DNA from 3 places in the Streptomyces sp. NPDC005408 genome. Region 1 is predicted to be linked to each of the others. Evidence: riboswitches for the same ligand, from Rfam matches in the RefSeq annotation. Region 1 holds a riboswitch; each other region holds the start of a gene.
What was found. Region 1 has a riboswitch for thiamine pyrophosphate ahead of ABZS64_RS17610 (thiamine ABC transporter substrate-binding protein). Riboswitches for the same ligand answer to the same signal wherever they lie in the genome.

Region 1 (6,302 bases):
CTGAGCGTCAAGCTGCTCGGCATCCGGCTCACCCGCGCCGAGTGGACGTCGATCGCCGTCGTCTGCTCGGCACTCGTGCTGCTGGCCACGGCGGCGGGCCCGGAGGGCAGCGGTCACACCCCGATCGCGACCCACTGGTGGCTGCTGGCGATCTCCGTGCTGCTGATGGCCGGTGGCACCGTCGTCGTACGCCTCCTCGGCGCGCGCGCCGCGATCCTGGCCGGTCTGCTGTCGGGGCTCGGCTTCGGCGCGCTCGGTGTCGGCGTACGGGTACTGAACGGCATCGACCCCTTCGACCTGGGCGCTCTGCTCTCGGACCCGGCGCTGTACGCGATCCTGGTGGCCGGGATCGGCGGCATGTATCTGCACACGGTGGCCCTGCAGATCGGCTCCGTGAACGGTGCGACGGCCGCGCTGGTCGTGGGCGAGACCGTACTGCCGGGCATGATCGGCGTGCTGTGGCTGGGTGACTCGTCCCGCTCGGGCTTCGCGTGGATGGCGATCCTCGGTTTCGTACTGGCGGTGACGGGCGCGGTCGCGGTCGCCTGGTTCGGCGCTCCGGAGGCCCACGGCACGGAGCCGGAGTCAGAGCCGCAGCCGCCCGGCGCAGACGAGACGCGTCCGGCAGACATGGTCACCGTTCGCTGAGCACGACCACATCCTCGGCTTCGAAAACCACGCCCACCTCGGCCCCTTCCTCTGGCGCGTCCCGCAGCGAGCACTCCGCCTCCAGCGGCGGCGCGTCAGCGGGCCTCAGCCGTACGGCGACGTGGTTGCCGCGGAACGTACGCCCCTCGACCCTGCACGGCAGCCCGGCAGACGCGTCGTCCAGCCGTACGCCCGCGGGCCGGACCAGCACCTTGCACTCGCCCTGCGTCGAACCGTCCGGAACCGGGATCTTGCCCCACACCGTGTCGGCGGCCGTCCCGCTCACCGTCGCCGCGACGACGTTGTCGAAGCCGAGGAAGCGGGCGACGAACTCGGACGCGGGCCGCTGCCAGACCTCCAGCGGGGTGCCCGCCTGGGCGATCCGGCCGTCCCCCATGACCACGACACGGTCGGCGAGCGCGAAGGCCTCGCCCTGGTCGTGGGTGACGGCGAGGACGGTGGTGCCCAACCGCCCGAACAGCTCGCGCAGTTCGACGACGAGCCGCTCGCGCAGCCCCCGGTCCAGCTGACCCAGCGGCTCGTCCAGCATCAGCAGCCGGGGCTCCGGCGCGAGCGCCCTCGCCAGCGCCACCCGCTGCTGCTCGCCGCCGGAAAGCGAGGCCACGGCCCGGCGCTGAGCGGCCGGCAGCCCGACGAGCTTCAGCAACTCGTTGACGCGGCGCGCCTGTTCGGCCCGGCCGACACCGCGCATCCGCAGCCCGAAGGCGACATTGCCGCCGACGTCACGCTGCGGGAAGAGCTGGTGGTCCTGGAACATCAGGCCGACTCCGCGCCGGTGCACCGGCACCCCTGCCTGGTCGACGCCGGACAGCAGCACCCGTCCGGCGTCGGCGGACTGGAGCCCGGCGACGATCCGCAGCAGCGTGGACTTGCCGCTGCCGCTCGGCCCCACCACGCAGACGATCTCGTGCTCGGCGACCTCCAGGTCCACCGAGTCGAGGGCCGCCCGCGCCCCGAACCGTACGGTCACGTCCTCCAGTCGCAGCAAGGCCATCAGAACTCCCCGGAGGTCTTGTCGGTACGGATGCGTTCGAGGAGCAACAGTGCCGCCGCGCACACCATCATCAGGATCGTCGAAAGGGCCATCGCCTGCCCGTAGTTGAGCTCGCCGGGTCGGCCGAGCAGGCGTGCCACGGCGACCGGCAGCGTCGGATTGTCGGGCCTGGCGATGAAGACGGTCGCCCCGAACTCGCCGAGCGAGACGGCGAAGGCGAACCCCGCCGCAATCAGCAGCGCACGCCGCACCATGGGCAGGTCGACCTCACGCCACACGCGCAGCGGCGAGGCCCCGAGCACGGCAGCGGCCTCGCGCAGCCGCTCGTCGACCGCCCGGAGGACCGGCAGCATGGTCCGTACGACGAACGGGATACCGACCAGTGCCTGCGCCAGCGGTACGAGAATCCACGACGTCCGCAGATCGAGCGGCGGCTTGTCGAGGGTGATCAGAAAACCGAAGCCGACGGTCACCGCGGAGACCCCGAGCGGAAGCATCAGCAGCGCGTCGAACCCGCGCACGAGCCGCCCCGCGCGCCGGGTGAGCGCTGCCGCCGCGAGCCCGCCGACGACCAGTGCGACAGCCGTCGCCGCCAGCGCGTACTGCATCGAGTTCCAGATCGCCTCGATCGGCGGGACGAGGAAGCTGCTGCCCGCATCACCTGTCGAATGCAGGGCCCGGTAGAAGTCGAATCCGTAACCGCCCGGCCCGTCCAACGAGCGTTCGACGAGCACCCCCAGCGGCATCAGGATCAGCAGCAGCACGGTGAGCAGCACCCCGCCGAGCAGCGCCCACTGCCCGGCGCCACGCGGCCTGCGTGCGGTCTGCGCGGGGTCGACCAGTCTCAGCGCGCTCTCCCGCCGCCGCACCATCGACGCGTGAACGGCGAGGATCGCGCCGACGGCGGCGAACTGCACCAGGGTGAGCACGGCCGCCGTCGGCAGATCCAGCAGCTGGGCGGTCTGCCGGTAGATCTCCACCTCAAGCGTGGAGAAAGTCGGCCCGCCGAGGATCTGTACGACGCCGAACGAGGTGAAGGTGAAGAGGAAGACCATCAGGGCGGCCGCGGCGACGGCGGGCCCGAGCGCGGGCAGCGTCACCCGCCGCCAGGCTGCGAGCCGCCCGGCACCCAGCACCCGGGCGGCCTCCTCCTGACGCGGGTCGAGCTGTGACCACAGGCCGCCCACGGTCCGTACGACCACGGCGTAGTTGAAGAAGACGTGTGCGAGCAGAATCGCCCACACGGTGGTGTCCAGCCTGATGCCCCACAGCTCGTCGAGCAGTCCGCCTCGGCCGAGGAGCGCCAGGAACGCGGTCCCCACGACGACGGTCGGCAGCACGAACGGGACGGTCACCACCGCCTTCAGCAGCCGCTTGCAAGGAAAGTCGAAGCGTGCGAAGACATACGCGCCGGGCAGCGCGATCAGCAGCGTGAGCGCGGTGGAGGCGAGGGCCTGCCAGAAGGTGAACCAGAGCACGTGCTGGATGTCGGCGCGGCTCAGCACCTCGCCGATCCGGCCGAACTGCCATACCCCGTCGACCTGGAGGCCGCGGCCGACGATCGAGACGACGGGGTAGGCGAAGAAGACCGCGAAGAACACGACGGGCCCGGCCATCAGCCCGAGCCGCGCCGCATTCCCGCGGACGGACTTCGTTACTTCAGTACGAGCGAGGACCATGACTGGACCCACTGCTCACGGTTCTTGGCGATCTTGTCGGGGGCGACGGTCTCCGGCTTGTCGATGACGGCGCCGAACTTGGTGAACGCCTCGGGCAGCTTCGCGCCCTTGACCACCGGGTAGACGAACATGTTGAGCGGCATGTCCTCCTGGAACTGCTTGGAGATCAGGAAGTCCAGCAGGGCCTTGCCGCCCTCCTCGTTCTTCGCGCCGTTCAGCAAGCCCGCGAACTCCGTCTGGCGGAAGCAGGTTCCGGTCGCGACCCCGGTCGGCGCCCCGGTCGGCTGCGGCTTGGCGAAGACCACCTCGGCCGGCGGGCTGGAGGCGTACGAGACGACGAGCGGCCGGTCCCCCTTGGCCTTCTTGCCGCCGGCGGAACCGGAGAACTCGTTGTTGTACGCCTGCTCCCAGCCGTCGACGACCTTGACGCCGTTGCTCTTCAGCTTCTTCCAGTAGTCCTGCCAGCCGTCCTCGCCGTACTTGCCGACGCTGCCGAGGAGGAAACCGAGGCCGGGCGACGACGTCGCCGCGTTCTCCGTGACCAGCAGGTTCTTGTACTCGGGCTTGATCAGGTCGTCGAAGGACTGCGGCGGCGCCAGCTTCTTGTCGGCGAAGTACTTCTTGTCGTAGTTGACGCAGATGTCGCCGGTGTCGACGGGCGTGACGCGGTGCTTGTCCTTGTCGAGCTGCACCTCGTCGGGCACCTGGTCCAGGCCCTTGGCCTCGTACGGAGTGAACAGATCATTGTCCAGAGCGCGCGAGAGAAGGGTGTTGTCGACGCCGAAGAAGACATCGCCCTGCGGGGAGCCCTTGGTGAGGATCTCCTTGTTGAGGGCGGCGCCCGCGTCACCGCTCTGGAGCAGCTTGACCGTGTAGCCGGTCTCCTTGGTGAACTGCTTCAGTACGGCGGGGGAGGCGACGAACGAGTCGTGGCTGACGAGCGTCACGGTCTTGGACTTCGGGCCGCTGTCGGTCGAGGAGTTCTTGGACTCCCCGCACGCGGCGAGCGTCGAGACGCCGAGCGCGACGGCAATGGTGGAAACCGCCCACTTCTTGGTGGTGCTCACTGAAATTCCTCCTGGAGTGACCAGGAAGAGACGCGGCCCTGCTCACACGGTGTGAGCAGGGCGCAACAGCTTGAGTGGTGACCGAACTTCCTACCCAGAATGACCTGGGCAAGGTTCAGAGGGTCTGCGACCTGACGGCGTCGCACTCTCAGCGCTGTGGCGCTCCCCTGTCGGAATATGCAAATGTTCGAGCCCAGACTACCGCTCGGATGCCGCGAGCTGTCCGCAGGCTCCGTCGATCTCCTGGCCACGGGTGTCCCGGACGGTCACGGGCACACCATGGGCCGCGATCGCCTCCACGAAGGCCTTCTCGTCCTCGGGGCGGGATGCCGTCCACTTCGATCCCGGCGTCGGGTTGAGCGGGATCAGATTGACGTGGACCCGCTTTCCCTTCAGCAGGCGGCCGAGCAGATCGCCCCGCCACGCCTGGTCATTGATGTCCCTGATCAGCGCGTACTCGATGGAGATACGGCGGCCGGACTTCTCCGCGTACTCCCAGGCTGCGTCCAGGACCTCGCGGACCTTCCAGCGTGTGTTGACCGGGACCAGGGTGTCGCGCAGCTCGTCGTCCGGTGCGTGCAGCGAAACGGCGAGACGGCACTTGAAGCCCTCGTCGGCGAGGCGGTGCATCGCGGGCACCAGACCGACGGTCGAGACGGTGATCCCACGCTGCGAGAGTCCGAGACCGTCCGGCTCCGGGTCGGTCAGACGGCGGATGGAGCCGACGACCCGCTTGTAATTGGCGAGCGGCTCGCCCATGCCCATGAAGACGATGTTGGACAGCCTCGCCGGGCCGCCCGGCACCTCGCCGTCGCGCAGGGCGCGCATGGCGTCGACGATCTGGTGCACGATCTCGGCGGTCGACAGATTCCGGTCGAGACCCGCCTGCCCGGTGGCGCAGAACGGACAGTTCATCCCGCAGCCGGCCTGCGAGGAGATGCACATCGTCACCCGGTCCGGGTAGCGCATGAGCACGGACTCGACGAGCGTGCCGTCGTGCAGCCGCCACAGGGTCTTGCGGGTGGTGTCGTCGTCGCACGAGATGTGCCGAACGACCGACATCAGGTCGGGCAGCAGCTCGGAAGCGAGCTTCTCGCGCGCGGCCGCGGGGATGTCGGTCCACTGGGCGGGGTCGTGGGCATACCGCGCGAAGTAGTGCTGCGAGAGCTGCTTGGCGCGAAACGGCTTCTCGCCGATCGCGGCGACGGCGTCCTTGCGCTCGGCGGGCGTGAGGTCGGCAAGGTGCCGCGGGGGCTTCTTGGCTCCGCGGGGCGCGACGAAAATGAGTTCTCCGGGCTTGGGCATGGTCCTACCAGTGTCGCAGAGATACGAAGAGGGGTTCGCCGCCCTGTGGACAACGAACCCCTCACGTCAAACGCGCAGGTCAGCCGGACCCGACGAAGATCACCATCAGCAGCCACACCACCGGAGCGGTGGGCAGCAGCGAGTCGAGACGGTCCATGATGCCGCCGTGTCCCGGCAGCAGCGTGCCCATGTCCTTGATGCCGAGATCCCGCTTGATCATCGACTCGCCCAGGTCGCCGAGCGTCGCACTGGCCGCGACCGCGAAGCCGAGCAGCAGACCCTGCCACCAGGTGCCGTCGTCGATCACGAACTCCATGAGCAGCGCGCCCGCCACCATCGCGAACGCCACCGCGCCGACCAGGCCCTCGCGGGTCTTCCCGGGGCTGATGCGCGGCGCGAGCTTGTGCTTGCCGAAGCGCCAGCCGACGGCGTACGCACCCGTGTCGCTCACCACGGTCAGCACCAGGAAGGTGAGCACCCGCTGCGGCCCGTCGTCGGCGGTGAGCATCATCGCGACGAACGTCGCCAGGAACGGCACGTAGAACGCAGCAAAGACGCCTGCCGTGACGTCCTTCAGATATCCCTCGG
Region 2 (6,302 bases), on a different contig from region 1:
GTACTGTTCGTCGGTCTGCCACCCAAGGCTGTGGTGCTCCACAGCCGTGACCATCAGGTCCCACTCCGGGTGATCGAAGCAGAAAGCTTCGAAGTCGATCAGGATCACTTGCCCCTGGTCGTCCACCATGAGGTTCTGCACATGGGCGTCACCGTGAACAGGCCCCTTGGGCGTGGAGAACCGCAGCTCTGCGTACTTGTCCTTGAGTTCCAGCCAGCGCTTTCGCAGAAAGACCTTGTCGTCCTCAGGGATCACGGCCCGGTCGAGTCGCAGCTCTTGCTTGTCGAACGGCTCGAACGACGGCAGATGCAGGCCATCCGGCACCGACAGAGAATGCAGGTCCCGCAGGACACCGCCCAGTTCCCCGTACGTAGCCTTGCGATCCCCCTCAACGATCAGATGCCAGAACGTCACAGGGTGACCGTCGATCAACAGCGGCTGCTCCAGGTCCTCCACAGCTTGCGCGGCATGGAACCCCTCGCCCGTCAGCCAGCGCGAGACAGCGACTTCAGTGTGTGCCTTCGGCAGCCACTCTTCGCCACGCGCCACACGCACGATCAACGGCGCCGAGGCCAGCCGGAACAACGCGTTCTCTCCGAGGCGGATCAACTCCGCGCCTCTGTCATCGAGCCCAGCAGCCCGGCACGCGGCAACCATCACCCGCGTTGCCCCCGCCGACGTGAACCCCTCTTCCAAACCCCGAGCAGCGTCAACCGCCATGCCCGAACCAGCTCCCCTTAGTCGCGCGCGATCAACCGACGCACGAGTACGGGCGACCAACCCGACGTGCACCGGACACGGCATCGACGGTATCGGTGAGTAGGGAGCAAAGACGAGAGGAGGCCTATACGACTCTGGGCCCTCAGAGAGGGCACTTGCCGGAGATTCCTCGACTTCCGGAACGTTCCCGCAGCGATGTCCTGGAGCGATGCGCCCTCAGCCGCCGCACCGCCAAACCGCTCCGTGATGCTTTTGGCCATCCCGCGTGGAACGTGAGCCTCAGTGAGGATCACCCACCAGCGCCGCGGTCAGCCATCGGTACCTACATCGCGAGTACCAGTTGAGACAACCCTCCGGCAAACGGCGTATTGCCTGGATACCCTGCACTCGTGAGCGACAAATCTGACATCCCTATGGTTTCTCCCATAGGTGCAGCCATCGCGAGGCGTGCCGTAGCACCGCTGGTCGAGCGTCTGAACGAGCAGATGCGGCAGGCAGTGGCACCGTTGGTAGAGATGCAGAGCGAGCAACTCCGCCAAGCCATGGAGCCACTGCTCGAACACCTAAAGGAGCAAACTCGTCAAGCCATGGCGCCCATCAGTGAAGCCATGGCTGAACAGACAAGGCAAGCGATGGCACCCATCAGGATGGCTTTCGAGGATCAACTGAGAGGGCTGGTCCCACCGGTCCGTCTGGCCGAGATCCTGCTCGTCAGTCAACGGGCAATGTCCGTGATCCCAGACTCTCGATGGAGAGGCCTGTTCGACGAACTTCAGCCGCAGCTCTCCTTCGTTTCAAGTGCCGCGTGGAGGCACGCGCTGGATGACTACCGCAGCGCGGATCCCAACAGCGTTGAACGCCTGATTGCGAAGCAGACGCCCTCGACTGGAGCCTCCCCAATCGGCGATGAGTTGGCCGAAGGAGTTCATGACATAACTGCACCGCTGTTGGAGCGCACCCCAGAAGGCGGTGACCACCCTGGCGTAGAGGGCAGTTGGCACAGCCTCATCACGCCGATGAATGTGATCGTGGTCATGGCCGTGTTGTACGCATTGGCGGCCACCGCGCTCTCGGTAGTGGTGCCAGACAGCGACGTGGTCAAGCGGCTGAACGGTGCCGATACCCACTTCGCTCTCGCCCTTGCGCTGCTCGCATACATCGACGGCAGAGACAGGGACCGGTGAGACGAGGCGACCCGCGCCGGGCGATGCCCCGATCACCCGAGGCATCGCCGTCCACTGGATCTCAGTCGGCGAGCGGCAGGTAGACCCGATTCCCCGCCTCCGCGAACTCCTTCGACTTCCGGAGCATCCCCTCAGCAACCTCCTCGGCCGTCGCCCCCGCGGCCGCAGTACCGCCAAACTGCTCTGTGATGCTTTGGCTAATCTTCATGCTGCAGAACTTCGGACCGCACATCGAGCAGAAGTGCGCGGTCTTCGCCGGCTCGGCCGGCAGCGTCTCGTCGTGGAACTCCCGTGCCGTGTCCGGGTCGAGGGCCAGATTGAACTGGTCCTCCCACCGGAACTCGAAACGGGCGTCGGACAGCGCGTCGTCCCACTCCTGCGCGCCCGGGTGCCCCTTGGCGAGATCGGCCGCATGAGCGGCGATCTTGTAGGTGATGACGCCGGTCTTCACGTCGTCGCGGTTGGGCAGGCCCAAGTGCTCCTTGGGCGTGACGTAGCAGAGCATCGCGGTGCCCCACCAGGCGATCATCGCCGCCCCGATGCCGGAGGTGATGTGGTCATACGCCGGGGCCACGTCCGTCGTGAGCGGGCCGAGCGTATAGAACGGGGCCTCCTCGCAGATCTCCTGCTGGAGGTCGATGTTCTCCTTGATCTTGTGCATCGGGACGTGACCAGGTCCTTCGATCATCGTCTGCACATTGAAACGCTTGGCGATCGAGTTGAGTTCCCCGAGTGTGCGCAACTCGGCGAACTGCGCCTCGTCGTTGGCGTCCGCGATCGAGCCGGGCCGAAGACCGTCGCCGAGCGAGTACGTCACGTCGTACGCGGCGAGGATCTCGCAGAGCTCCTCGAAGTTCTCGTAGAGGAACGACTCCTTGTGGTGCGCCAGGCACCACGCCGCCATGATCGATCCGCCGCGCGAGACGATGCCCGTCTTGCGGTTGGCGGTCAGCGGGACGTACGGCAGCCGCACACCCGCGTGGACGGTCATGTAGTCGACGCCCTGCTCGGCCTGCTCGATGACCGTGTCCTTGTAGATCTCCCAGGTCAGCTCTTCGGCCTTGCCGTCGACCTTCTCGAGCGCCTGGTAGAGCGGCACGGTGCCGATCGGCACGGGGGAATTGCGCAGCACCCACTCGCGGGTGGTGTGGATGTTGCGGCCGGTGGAGAGGTCCATGACCGTGTCCGCGCCCCAGCGCGTGGCCCAGGTCATCTTCTCGACCTCCTCCTCGATGGAGGAGGTGACCGCGGAGTTGCCGATGTTGGCGTTGACCTTCACCAGGAACCGCTTGCCGATGATCATCGGCTCGATCTCCGGGTGGTTGACGTTGGCCGGCAGGACGGCCCGGCCCGCGGCGATCTCCTCGCGTACGACCTCGGGGGAGACGTTCTCGCGGATCGCGACGTACTCCATCTCGGGCGTGATCTCGTCACGACGGGCGTACGCGAGCTGCGTCACCGCCTGTCCGTCGCGGCCCCGGCGGGGCTGGCGCGGACGGCCGGGGAAGACCGCGTCGAGGTTGCGCAGACCGCCCCTCGGCGAGGTGTGCTTGATCCCGTCGTCCTCGGGGCGGACCGGGCGGCCCGCGTACTCCTCGGTGTCGCCACGGCCGATGATCCAGTTCTCCCGCAGCGGCGAAAGTCCGCGGCGGACGTCGGTCTCGACGTTCGGATCGGTGTACGGGCCGGACGTGTCGTACAGCGTCACGTCCTTGCCGTTGGTGAGGTGCACCTGGCGGACCGGCACCCGGAGGTCGGGGCGCGAACCCTCGACGTATCCCTTGTGCCAGCCGATGGACTTCCCGGCCTCGGGCTGATTCGAGGCAGGCGTGCGTGCGTCCTGAACGGTCATCGTGACCTACTCCCTACGCCGGCATTACCCGGTAACAGGTTCGGCGGTCGGCGCAGCCACTTCCGTACAGTTCGTACGGATTTCAGCGCCCTCTCAGCCCGGTGCTCCGAGCTCCCGCGTGTGCAAAGGTGCCACCACGCTAGCGTCACTTCTGGCGCGCTGAACAGAGGGCCCCCTCGTTCTTGCGATGATCGGTCGGTGACCTCATCGCCGACACCTCCGCCGCAGACGCCCGACCCCCATGGCCACACGCACAGCCATGGGCCCGCCGCGCCCGTCTCGCAGCACCTCCGCAAGGTCATCGCCGCGGTGCTGATTCCTTTCGCCGCGGCCGTCGTCGTCGGCCTGGTCGTGCTCTGGCCGGGTGGCGCCCCCGGCCATGAGCGCACCGGTGTCGGCTTCGACCGGCAGACCGAGCAGGGCAAGGTGGTGCGGGTCGAGAAGGTCAATTGCAAGGACGTGAACGCCGCGCAGGTCCCGCCGACCGGCGACACCTCCACACCCGAGGGACGCGAGGCGGTCAACGCCCAGAAGGGCAGCTGCGGGAAGGCGACGATCAAGGTCACCACCGGCAAGGACAAGGGCCGCACCTTCACCGAGATCGTCCAGCCGGACGCGCCCCGTCAGCTGAGCCAGGGCCAGGGTGTGGTGGTGGCGTACGCCCCCGACGCGCCCCGTGATCTGCAGTACTCAGTGACCGATGTGGACCGCGGCTTCCCGATGGCACTGCTGGCTGGGATCTTCGCGGTCGTGGTGGTGCTGGTGGGGCGGATGCGCGGCGTGATGGCGCTGATCGCGCTCGCCGCATCCTTCGCCGTACTGACTCTGTTCATCCTGCCCGCGATCCTGCAGGGCTCCAATCCGCTGATCGTCGCGGTGGTCGGAGCGAGCGCGATCATGCTGATTGCGCTCTATCTGTGCCACGGGCTCACCGCGCGCACCTCGGTCGCTGTCCTCGGCACGCTGATCTCTCTGCTGCTGATCGGGCTGCTCGGCTCGCTCTTCATCGGCTGGGCGAGTCTGACCGGCAACACCGACGACAGCACCGGCCTGATCCACGGCCTCTATCCGAACATCGACCTGAGCGGTCTGCTGCTGGCGAGCGTCATCATCGGCTCGCTGGGTGTGCTCGACGATGTGACGGTGACCCAGACCTCGGCGGTGTGGGAACTGCACCAGGCGGACCCGGACATGGGCCCGCGGGGGCTCTACCGGGCGGGCATCCGCATCGGCCGGGACCACATCGCGTCCGTCGTCAACACGCTCGTACTGGCCTACGCAGGCGCCGCGTTGCCTCTGCTGCTGCTCTTCTCGATCGCACAGAGCAGCGTGGGAACGGTGGCCAGCAGCGAGCTGGTGGCGACCGAGATCGTACGGACCCTGATCGGGTCGATCGGCCTCGTCGCCTCGGTGCCGGTGACCACCGCCCTCGCGGCGCTGGTGGTCTCCGCCGACCGGCCGGGCCTTTCGGCGGCCGCGGGCAGGGCAGCGCTGAGAGGCGGTAGGGGCCGCCGCCGCAAGAAGTAGGGGGAAGATGGCGGCGGTTGGCGCCGCGGCGGACGATTCCGAAGGCCGCGGCCGCTCAGCCGGCGCTCTCCTCCGCGAGAATGCGCCCGAGCGCCTCTTCGAGATTGCACTCGAAGTCACCGAACGTACGCTCCTGCCCCAGCGGCACCAGCTTGTCCGTGCGGTCGAGGAAGGCCACAAGCGGCGCCGCACTCACCCGGAACAGCGCCCGGTCGCAGCCGACCTGGAGCCGGACGATCACATCGGACAGCCCCTCGGGACGCGTCGGCGCGATGTGCACATCGCCGTCCCCGCTCGGGCCGTTGATGCCGTCCACCAGCAACTCGCGACCGAAGGCCCAGGTCACAGGGGCATCTCCGGGCAGGTGGAAGGTCATCCGGACCGCGTACGGATCCTTCGTCTCGTACCGGAGCTCCACCGGGATCCGGAATGAGAGCTCCTCGGAGACAAGGAAACTCATCAGAACCTCGGCCTGGACCGACTCGCGCATCGTGTACCCCGCATTGGATGAACCAGTGAACGAAAAGCTCGGCAGAAAACGGCCAGGAATGATCCACTATGGCCCTCTTGACGTAATCGTCCAGTACGCACTACCAGATCACAAGGAGTGATTTTTCAGATACTGATAGAGAACGCGAGGGAGCTGAGGAGTCCCCCTATTCCGTTGCGTAGTTGCTCGACCGCAGGGAGCAACCGTCCTTCCTGGTGAAGGGGGAGAGAAATGGCCATCGCCGCGGCGCCGGATCCGGCCGTGATCGGGATTGCGGCACAGACCGTGCCGAGCGCATATTCCTGTCGCTCCACGACTGGTTGCATCCGCTCCATCGAAGCGAGCCGGTCGAGCAACGTGCGACGGTCGCGTACTGAATAGGGAGTCACCGGCTGCACGCGGTGGCGATCCAGATGATCGCGGCGGCCCTGCTCGTCGAGCTGGCTCAGCAGACACTGGCCGAGCGCATGCGCATGTCCGGTCTCACGGAAGTCGGCCCACTCGTCGACCGCGGGCGCGTACGGGGTGT
Region 3 (6,302 bases), on a different contig from region 1:
CCACCGACGCACCGGTCACGCCCGGGACGTCGATCGGCGCGCCCTGGCTGACGACGATGGCGACCGCGGAGTCGGGGCTGCGGCGGGTCCCGGAAGCCGGGTCCGTGCTGATCACGGCCCCCTGCTCGACCTCCTCGCTGAAGGCCTTGGTGACCACACCGGGTGCCAGACCGGCCTTTTCCAGCTCGCGCTCGGCCTGCGCGAGCGGCTTGTTCTTGACGTCGGGGACGCGGACGATCTCCGGGCCGCGCGAGACGATGATCGTCACCGAGCCGTTGCCGCGGATGCGCGCATTGGTCGCGGGGTCGGTGTTGATGACTGTGCCGCGCTTGACCGTCTCGCTGAAGTCGTACCGGACCTTCTTCACATCGAGTCCGGCGCTGTTCAGCTCCTGCCGGGCGTCCTTCTCGCTCTTGCCGATGAGGGCCGGAACCCGGGTGAACTGCCCGGAGCTGATGTACCAGACGCCCGCGCCCACGCCGAGCACGAGCAGCACCGCGACCAGGGCGGCGAGGACGCCGCGCCGCGGCACGCCACGGCGGCCGGTCTGCCGCGACTGATGGGGCGGCTCCGGCGGCGGCATCGTCAGCCGGGCGGTGTGGTTGACCCCGGGCTCCTCACGGGGCAGCACCCGGGGAATCACGCTCGTGGCGTCCTCCGAGGCGGACGGGGCCTCGGGTGCCTGGGTGTCCGGGGCCGCGTCCGCCACGATCGCCTGCGGCGGCACCAGGTCCAGCTGCTCGTCACTGAGCCCGGCCCGGGCCTCGCGAACCTGTGCCAGCAGCGCCACCGCGTCGTACGGGCGGACCTCGGGATTGCGGGCCGTGGCGCTCGCGACCAGCTCGTCGAACTCGACGGCGAGCCCCGGCACCAGCGCGGAGGGCGCCGGAATGTCCTCGTTCAGATGGTGGAACAGGACCTGGGCGGGGGTGTCCCCGGAGTGCGGCTTTGAGCCGGTCAGCATCTCGTAGAGGACGACCCCGCAGGCGTACACGTCGGCGCGGGTGTCTGCCGTGCCGTACTCGATCTGCTCCGGAGCGAGATACGAGACCGTGCCCAGCACGGTGCCGGTGGTGTTGGTGACCGAGCCGACCGCGCGTACGAGACCGAAGTCGGCGACCTTGACCCTGCCGTCGTCTCCTATCAGCACGTTCTCCGGCTTCATGTCCCGGTGGACGAACCCGGCCCGGTGGGCCGCGCCGAGCGCGGCCAGCACGGGCTCCATGATGTCGAGCGCGGCCCGCGGCTGAAGGGCCCCGCGCTCGCGCAGTACGTCGCGGAGTGTGCAGCCCGCGACGTACTCCATGGCCAGATAGACGTACGCACCCTCGGCGCCCTGGTCGAAGACCCCGACCACATTGGGGTGGGCGAGGCGCGCCACGGACTTGGCCTCGCGGATGAAGCGCTCCACGAACGAGGCGTCGGTGGCGAGGGCGGGGTGCATCACCTTGAGCGCGAGCACCCGGTCGAGTCGGGTGTCGACGGCCCGGTAGACCGTGGCCATACCGCCGACTGCGATGCGTGCGTCGACGCGGTAGCGGCCGTCGAGCACCTGCCCGACGAGGGGGTCCTTGAGGGTCGTATCCACGCGGGAGATTCTACGAGTCATGACCGACAGGCCCGACGCACCGGGGTGGGACCGGAGCCGTACTGCAGCCGAGCTGTGACAGCCCGGGCCTTCCGGGGGCGCTGCCCCCGGACCCCAGCACCTCAAACGCCGGCGGGGCTTGATTTTCCCCACCCCGCGCAGCGGTCAGAACGCCGGGCGTTCCGGGTCCAGCGCCGCCCGGCCCTCGTGCGGGGAGGACGCTTCCGCGAAGTGCCGGCGCGGAATGCGTCCCGCCCGCCGCGCCAAGCGTCCCGCCTCCACCGCGTGCCGCATCGCCTCCGCCATCAGCACCGGCTCCTGCGCCCGCGTGACCGCCGACGCCAGCATCACCGCCCCGCAGCCCAGCTCCATCGCGAGTGCGGCGTCGGACGCCGTACCCGCCCCGGCGTCCAAAATGACCGGCACGCGCGCGTGCTCGACGATCAGCTGGAAGTTGTGGGGGTTGCGAATGCCCAGGCCGGAGCCGATCGGTGAGCCCAGCGGCATGATCGCCGCGCAGCCCACGTCCTCCAGCTTCCGGGCGAGCACGGGGTCGTCATTGGTGTACGGCAGCACGGTGAAGCCGTCGTCGACCAGTGTCTCGGCCGCCTCCAGCAGCTCGATCGGATCGGGCAGCAGCGTCCGCTCGTCCGCGACGACTTCGAGCTTGATCCAGTCCGTGCCGAGCGCCTCACGCGCGAGGCGGGCGGTCAGGACGGCCTCTCCGGCCGTGAAGCAGCCCGCCGTATTGGGCAGGACGCGGATGTTCAGCTTCTCCAGGACGGACAGCACGGAGCCCTGAACGGTGGGGTCGAGGCGGCGCATCGCGACCGTCGTGAGTTCGGTGCCGCTCGCGACGAGGGAGCGTTCGAGGATGTCGAGGCTGGGCGCCCCGCCCGTACCCATGATCAGCCGGGAGTTGAACGTGGTGTCGCCGATGGTGAGACGGTCGTCTGCCATGGCTGCTCAGCCTCCCTGCACGGCGGTGAGGACTTCGACCCGGTCGCCGTCGCCGAGGACCGTGCCGGACCACTGACTGCGTGGCACGACCGCCTCGTTGAGGGCGGCGGCGACCCCGGACGGAGCGGCGCTGAGGTCGGCGACCAGGCTGTCCAGGGTCGTTCCGGTGGCGAGTTCACGCGTCTCGCCGTTGACGGAGACGTTCATACGGGCTGCTCCAGACGTACGGGAGAGAAACGGCGCGGGGTGAAGGCGCGTGCCTCGTCCGGCAGCGCGCCGCTGACCAGCAGTTCGGCCATCACATCGCCGGTGACGGGGGTCAGCAGCACCCCGTTGCGGTAGTGGCCGGTGGCCAGATGCAGACCGGGCAGGGCACTCGGGCCCAGCAGCGGCGCATTGTCGGGAGAGCCGGGGCGCAGCCCCGCGCGGGTCTCGGTGAGCGGAAGCTCGGTGATGCCGGGCACCAGTTCGTGCGCGTCGCGCAGCAGCTCGTAGACCCCGCCGGCGGTGACCGTTCTGTCCCAGCCGAGCTCCTCGCTCGTCGCTCCGACGACCAGCTCGCCGTTCTCGCGCGGCACCAGATAGACATCGCTGCCGCGCACGACCGCCCGCACGGTCCGGGAGAGGAAGGGTGCGTACGCGGGCGGCACGGTCAGCCGCAGGACCTGGCCCTTCACCGGCCGTACCGGAGGCAGCACATCCGCCGGTACGCCGCCGAGCCTGCCGCTCAGACTGCCGCCCGCCAGGACGACCTGGTCCGCCGTGAGCTCCTCGCCGTCCGTCAGCACGGCTCCGGCCGCCCGGTCCCGTACCACCGAAAGCCGCTCGGCCCAGCCGCGGTGGAAGATCACCCCGGCGCGTTCGCAGGCCTTCACCAGCGCCCCTGCCAGCCGCCGGGGATCGACCTGGTGGTCGCCGTCCACCCGCAGACCCCCGCGTACGCCGGGCGCCAGCATCGGCTCGAGTCGCCTGCATTCGCGCCCGCTCAGCCACTCCGACTCCAGGCCGGACCGGCGTTGCAGGGCATGCAGTTCACGCAGGTGCGCCCGGTCGTCGGCGTCGAGCGCGACGGCGAGCGTGCCGCACGCGCGGTAGCCCACCGACTGCCCGCTCGCCTCCTCCAGCTCGGCGACGAAGTCCGGATAGCGGCGTGCGGATTCGAGATTGAGACCGAGGAGTGTCTGCTCGCCGTAGTGCAGCTCGGTGACGGCGGCGAGCATGCCCGCGGCGACCTGTGCGGCCCCGCCGCCCGGCTCGGGATCGGCGAGCGCGACCCGCAGTCCGCGCTGCGCCGCGCGCCAGGCCGTGACCAGGCCGATGATTCCGCCCCCGATGACGAGGACGTCTGAAGTGCGCGTTTCGGAAATACGCGACATGGGCGTCCAGCCCCTCCCTTCGCCGGCATGACCCGGATCAGGTTCGTACGGTCGGAGGCCGTCCAGCCTCCCTCTCAGCCCGGTGCGTCCGGGCTCCCGCGAGTGCCTTACGGTGGCCACCCTAACCCCCGCCCTCAACTCGCAGTAAGGGAGCCGACGCTGTGGCACGGTCGCTCGACGGTCTTGTCCTCTCGCCGGTCGCCGACCAGGCTCCGGGCCAGGTGGGCACCCGCACCCGCTTCACGTACCACGAGCGGGACGGCCGGATCTGGGCCGATTACGAGGGTGGCGACGTGGTGCGCGGCCATCTCGTGGGGACGCGGGAGGGTGACCGCCTCGACTTCCGCTACGTACAGCTGAAGACGGACGGCGGGACGTCGTCCGGGCACTGTGTCTCCGCCGTGGTCGAGCTGGAGGACGGACGGCTGCGCCTGGAGGAGAGCTGGGAGTGGGAGTCCCAGGAGGGCAGCGGGACGAGCGTTGTCGAGGAACTGGTTTCCTGACGGGCCGTCAGATGCGTAAGGTTGACGGGTGAGCGATCAGCAGAACCCCGAGCAGCAGCCGGCGCACGCAGCGAAGACGCACGACGCACGGCGCGTGGTCGTCGTCGGCGCGGGAATGGCCGGAGTGCAGACCGCCGTGGCCCTGCGCGAGCAGGGCTTCACCGGACCGGTCACCCTGATCGGCGCCGAGCCCCACCAGCCGTACGACAGACCGCCGCTCTCCAAGGCGATCCTGCTCGGCAAGGCAGAGGGCTCGGCCTTCGAGGTCGACTTCGAGGCGCTCGCCATCGAGCTGCGGCTGGGCTGCGAAGTGCTCGGCGTACGCTCCGATGCCCATGAGCTGGACACCGAGGCGGGAGCCTTCCCGTACGACGTCCTGGTCATCGCCAGCGGCGCCGAGCCGATCACGCTGCCGGGCACCGAGGGTGTGCCCGGAGTCCATCTGCTGCGCACCCTCGACGACGCCGCACGGCTGCGCCCCGTCATCGCCCAGCAGCACGACATGGTGGTCGTCGGCGCGGGCTGGATCGGCGCGGAATTCGCCACGGCCGCCCGCGAGGCAGGCTGCGCGGTCACCGTCGTCGAGGCGGCCGACCGCCCCCTCGCGGGCGCCCTGCCCGCCGAGGTCGCCGCCCCGATGACCGACTGGTACGCGGAGTACGGCACCGAACTGATCACCCACGCGCGCGTGGCCGCCATCGAACCCGGCAGGGTGATCCTCGCGGACGGCCGTGAGCTCGCGGCCGGAGCCGTGGTCGTCGGCATCGGCGCACGCCCCGCCACGGGCTGGCTGGCCGGTTCCGGCATCGCGCTCGGCCCGGACGGCGCAATCACCGCCGACGAGCATCTGCGCACCTCTCTGCCCGATGTGTACGCGGTCGGCGACTGCGCCTCCTTCCCGTCCGGCCGCTACGGCCGGCGGCTGCTCGTGCACCACTGGGACAACGCCCTGCAGGGGCCACGCACGGTGGCCGCCAATGTGATCGCGAGCGGCCTCGGGCAGCCGCCGCAGGTCTACGACCCTGTGCCGTACTTCTGGTCCGAACAGTTCGGCCGCTTCGTGCAGTACGCGGGTCACCATTCCGCCGCCGACACGATGGTGTGGCGCGGCGATCCGGCGGGCGCCGCCTGGACGGTGCTCTGGCTGCGCGAGGGCTCCCTGGTCGCCCTTCTCGCCGTCGGCAGGGCCCGCGACCTGATGCAAGGGCGCAAGCTCATCCTGTCCGGCGCACGGCTGGATCCGGACCTCGCCGCGGACCCCTCCGTGCCTCTGAAAGCGGCGGCTGTGGCGTAGTCCTGCCAGGGTCCGGCTACCGACTGTCAGTCCGGGATGGCAGGCTTGTCCTGTGACCGAGATTGACGCAAAGATCGATGCTCTCGTCCCCGCCTGGCTCCACCTTCCCGACATCGCGGAAATGCTCGATGTCGAGGTGACACGCGTACGGCAGCTGGTCAAGGAAGGCCAGCTGATCGCCGTGCGCCGTGGTGAGAACCGGGCGCTTCAGGTGCCTGCCGCCTTCATCGACGGCAACAAGGTGGTCAAGGGTCTCGCCGGGACCCTGACGCTCCTGAGGGACGACGGCTTCACCGACGAAGAGATGCTGGAGTGGCTCTTCACTCCCGACGCGACCCTGCCGGGCACGCCCGCGCAGGCGCTCAGCGAGAATCGCGGCACGGAGGTGAAGCGCCGGGCCCAGGCGCTCGCCGTCTGACAAGACACCACCACGCGGTGTGCGGGAGGCGGCCGAGCGCCGCCGCCCGCACACCGCCGACCCAACGGGGGGATACACCCATGTCCACGGCTCGTGAGCTGCTGTCCGACGCCCGGCTCTATCTCTGCACGGACGCCCGGAAGAAGCAGGGCGACCTCGCCGC

Region 2: another riboswitch for thiamine pyrophosphate. It lies ahead of thiC (phosphomethylpyrimidine synthase ThiC); the one in region 1 lies ahead of ABZS64_RS17610 (thiamine ABC transporter substrate-binding protein).
Region 3: another riboswitch for thiamine pyrophosphate. It lies ahead of thiO (glycine oxidase ThiO); the one in region 1 lies ahead of ABZS64_RS17610 (thiamine ABC transporter substrate-binding protein).

The regions. Positions count from the first base shown of each region.
Region 1 is NZ_JBEXEX010000016.1:79,814-86,115, reverse strand. Features, by position in the region: gene ABZS64_RS17625 (hypothetical protein) at 1-648, shown strand, start outside; gene ABZS64_RS17620 (ABC transporter ATP-binding protein) at 635-1,663, opposite strand; gene ABZS64_RS17615 (iron ABC transporter permease) at 1,663-3,279, opposite strand; gene ABZS64_RS17610 (thiamine ABC transporter substrate-binding protein) at 3,318-4,409, opposite strand; TPP riboswitch at 4,479-4,588, opposite strand; gene rlmN (23S rRNA (adenine(2503)-C(2))-methyltransferase RlmN) at 4,608-5,714, opposite strand; gene ABZS64_RS17600 (phosphatidate cytidylyltransferase) at 5,794-6,302, opposite strand, start outside.
Region 2 is NZ_JBEXEX010000003.1:294,821-301,122, reverse strand. Features, by position in the region: gene ABZS64_RS05345 (aminoglycoside phosphotransferase family protein) at 1-720, opposite strand, end outside; gene ABZS64_RS05340 (hypothetical protein) at 1,110-1,904, shown strand; gene thiC (phosphomethylpyrimidine synthase ThiC) at 1,966-3,756, opposite strand; TPP riboswitch at 3,750-3,884, opposite strand; gene ABZS64_RS05330 (YibE/F family protein) at 3,955-5,283, shown strand; gene ABZS64_RS05325 (SsgA family sporulation/cell division regulator) at 5,339-5,773, opposite strand; gene ABZS64_RS05320 (helix-turn-helix domain-containing protein) at 5,899-6,302, opposite strand, start outside.
Region 3 is NZ_JBEXEX010000031.1:36,482-42,783, reverse strand. Features, by position in the region: gene pknB (Stk1 family PASTA domain-containing Ser/Thr kinase) at 1-1,588, opposite strand, end outside; gene ABZS64_RS25685 (thiazole synthase) at 1,754-2,548, opposite strand; gene thiS (sulfur carrier protein ThiS) at 2,555-2,755, opposite strand; gene thiO (glycine oxidase ThiO) at 2,752-3,924, opposite strand; TPP riboswitch at 3,922-4,034, opposite strand; gene ABZS64_RS25670 (hypothetical protein) at 4,086-4,427, shown strand; gene ABZS64_RS25665 (FAD-dependent oxidoreductase) at 4,543-5,721, shown strand; gene ABZS64_RS25660 (Rv2175c family DNA-binding protein) at 5,774-6,139, shown strand; gene thiE (thiamine phosphate synthase) at 6,220-6,302, shown strand, end outside.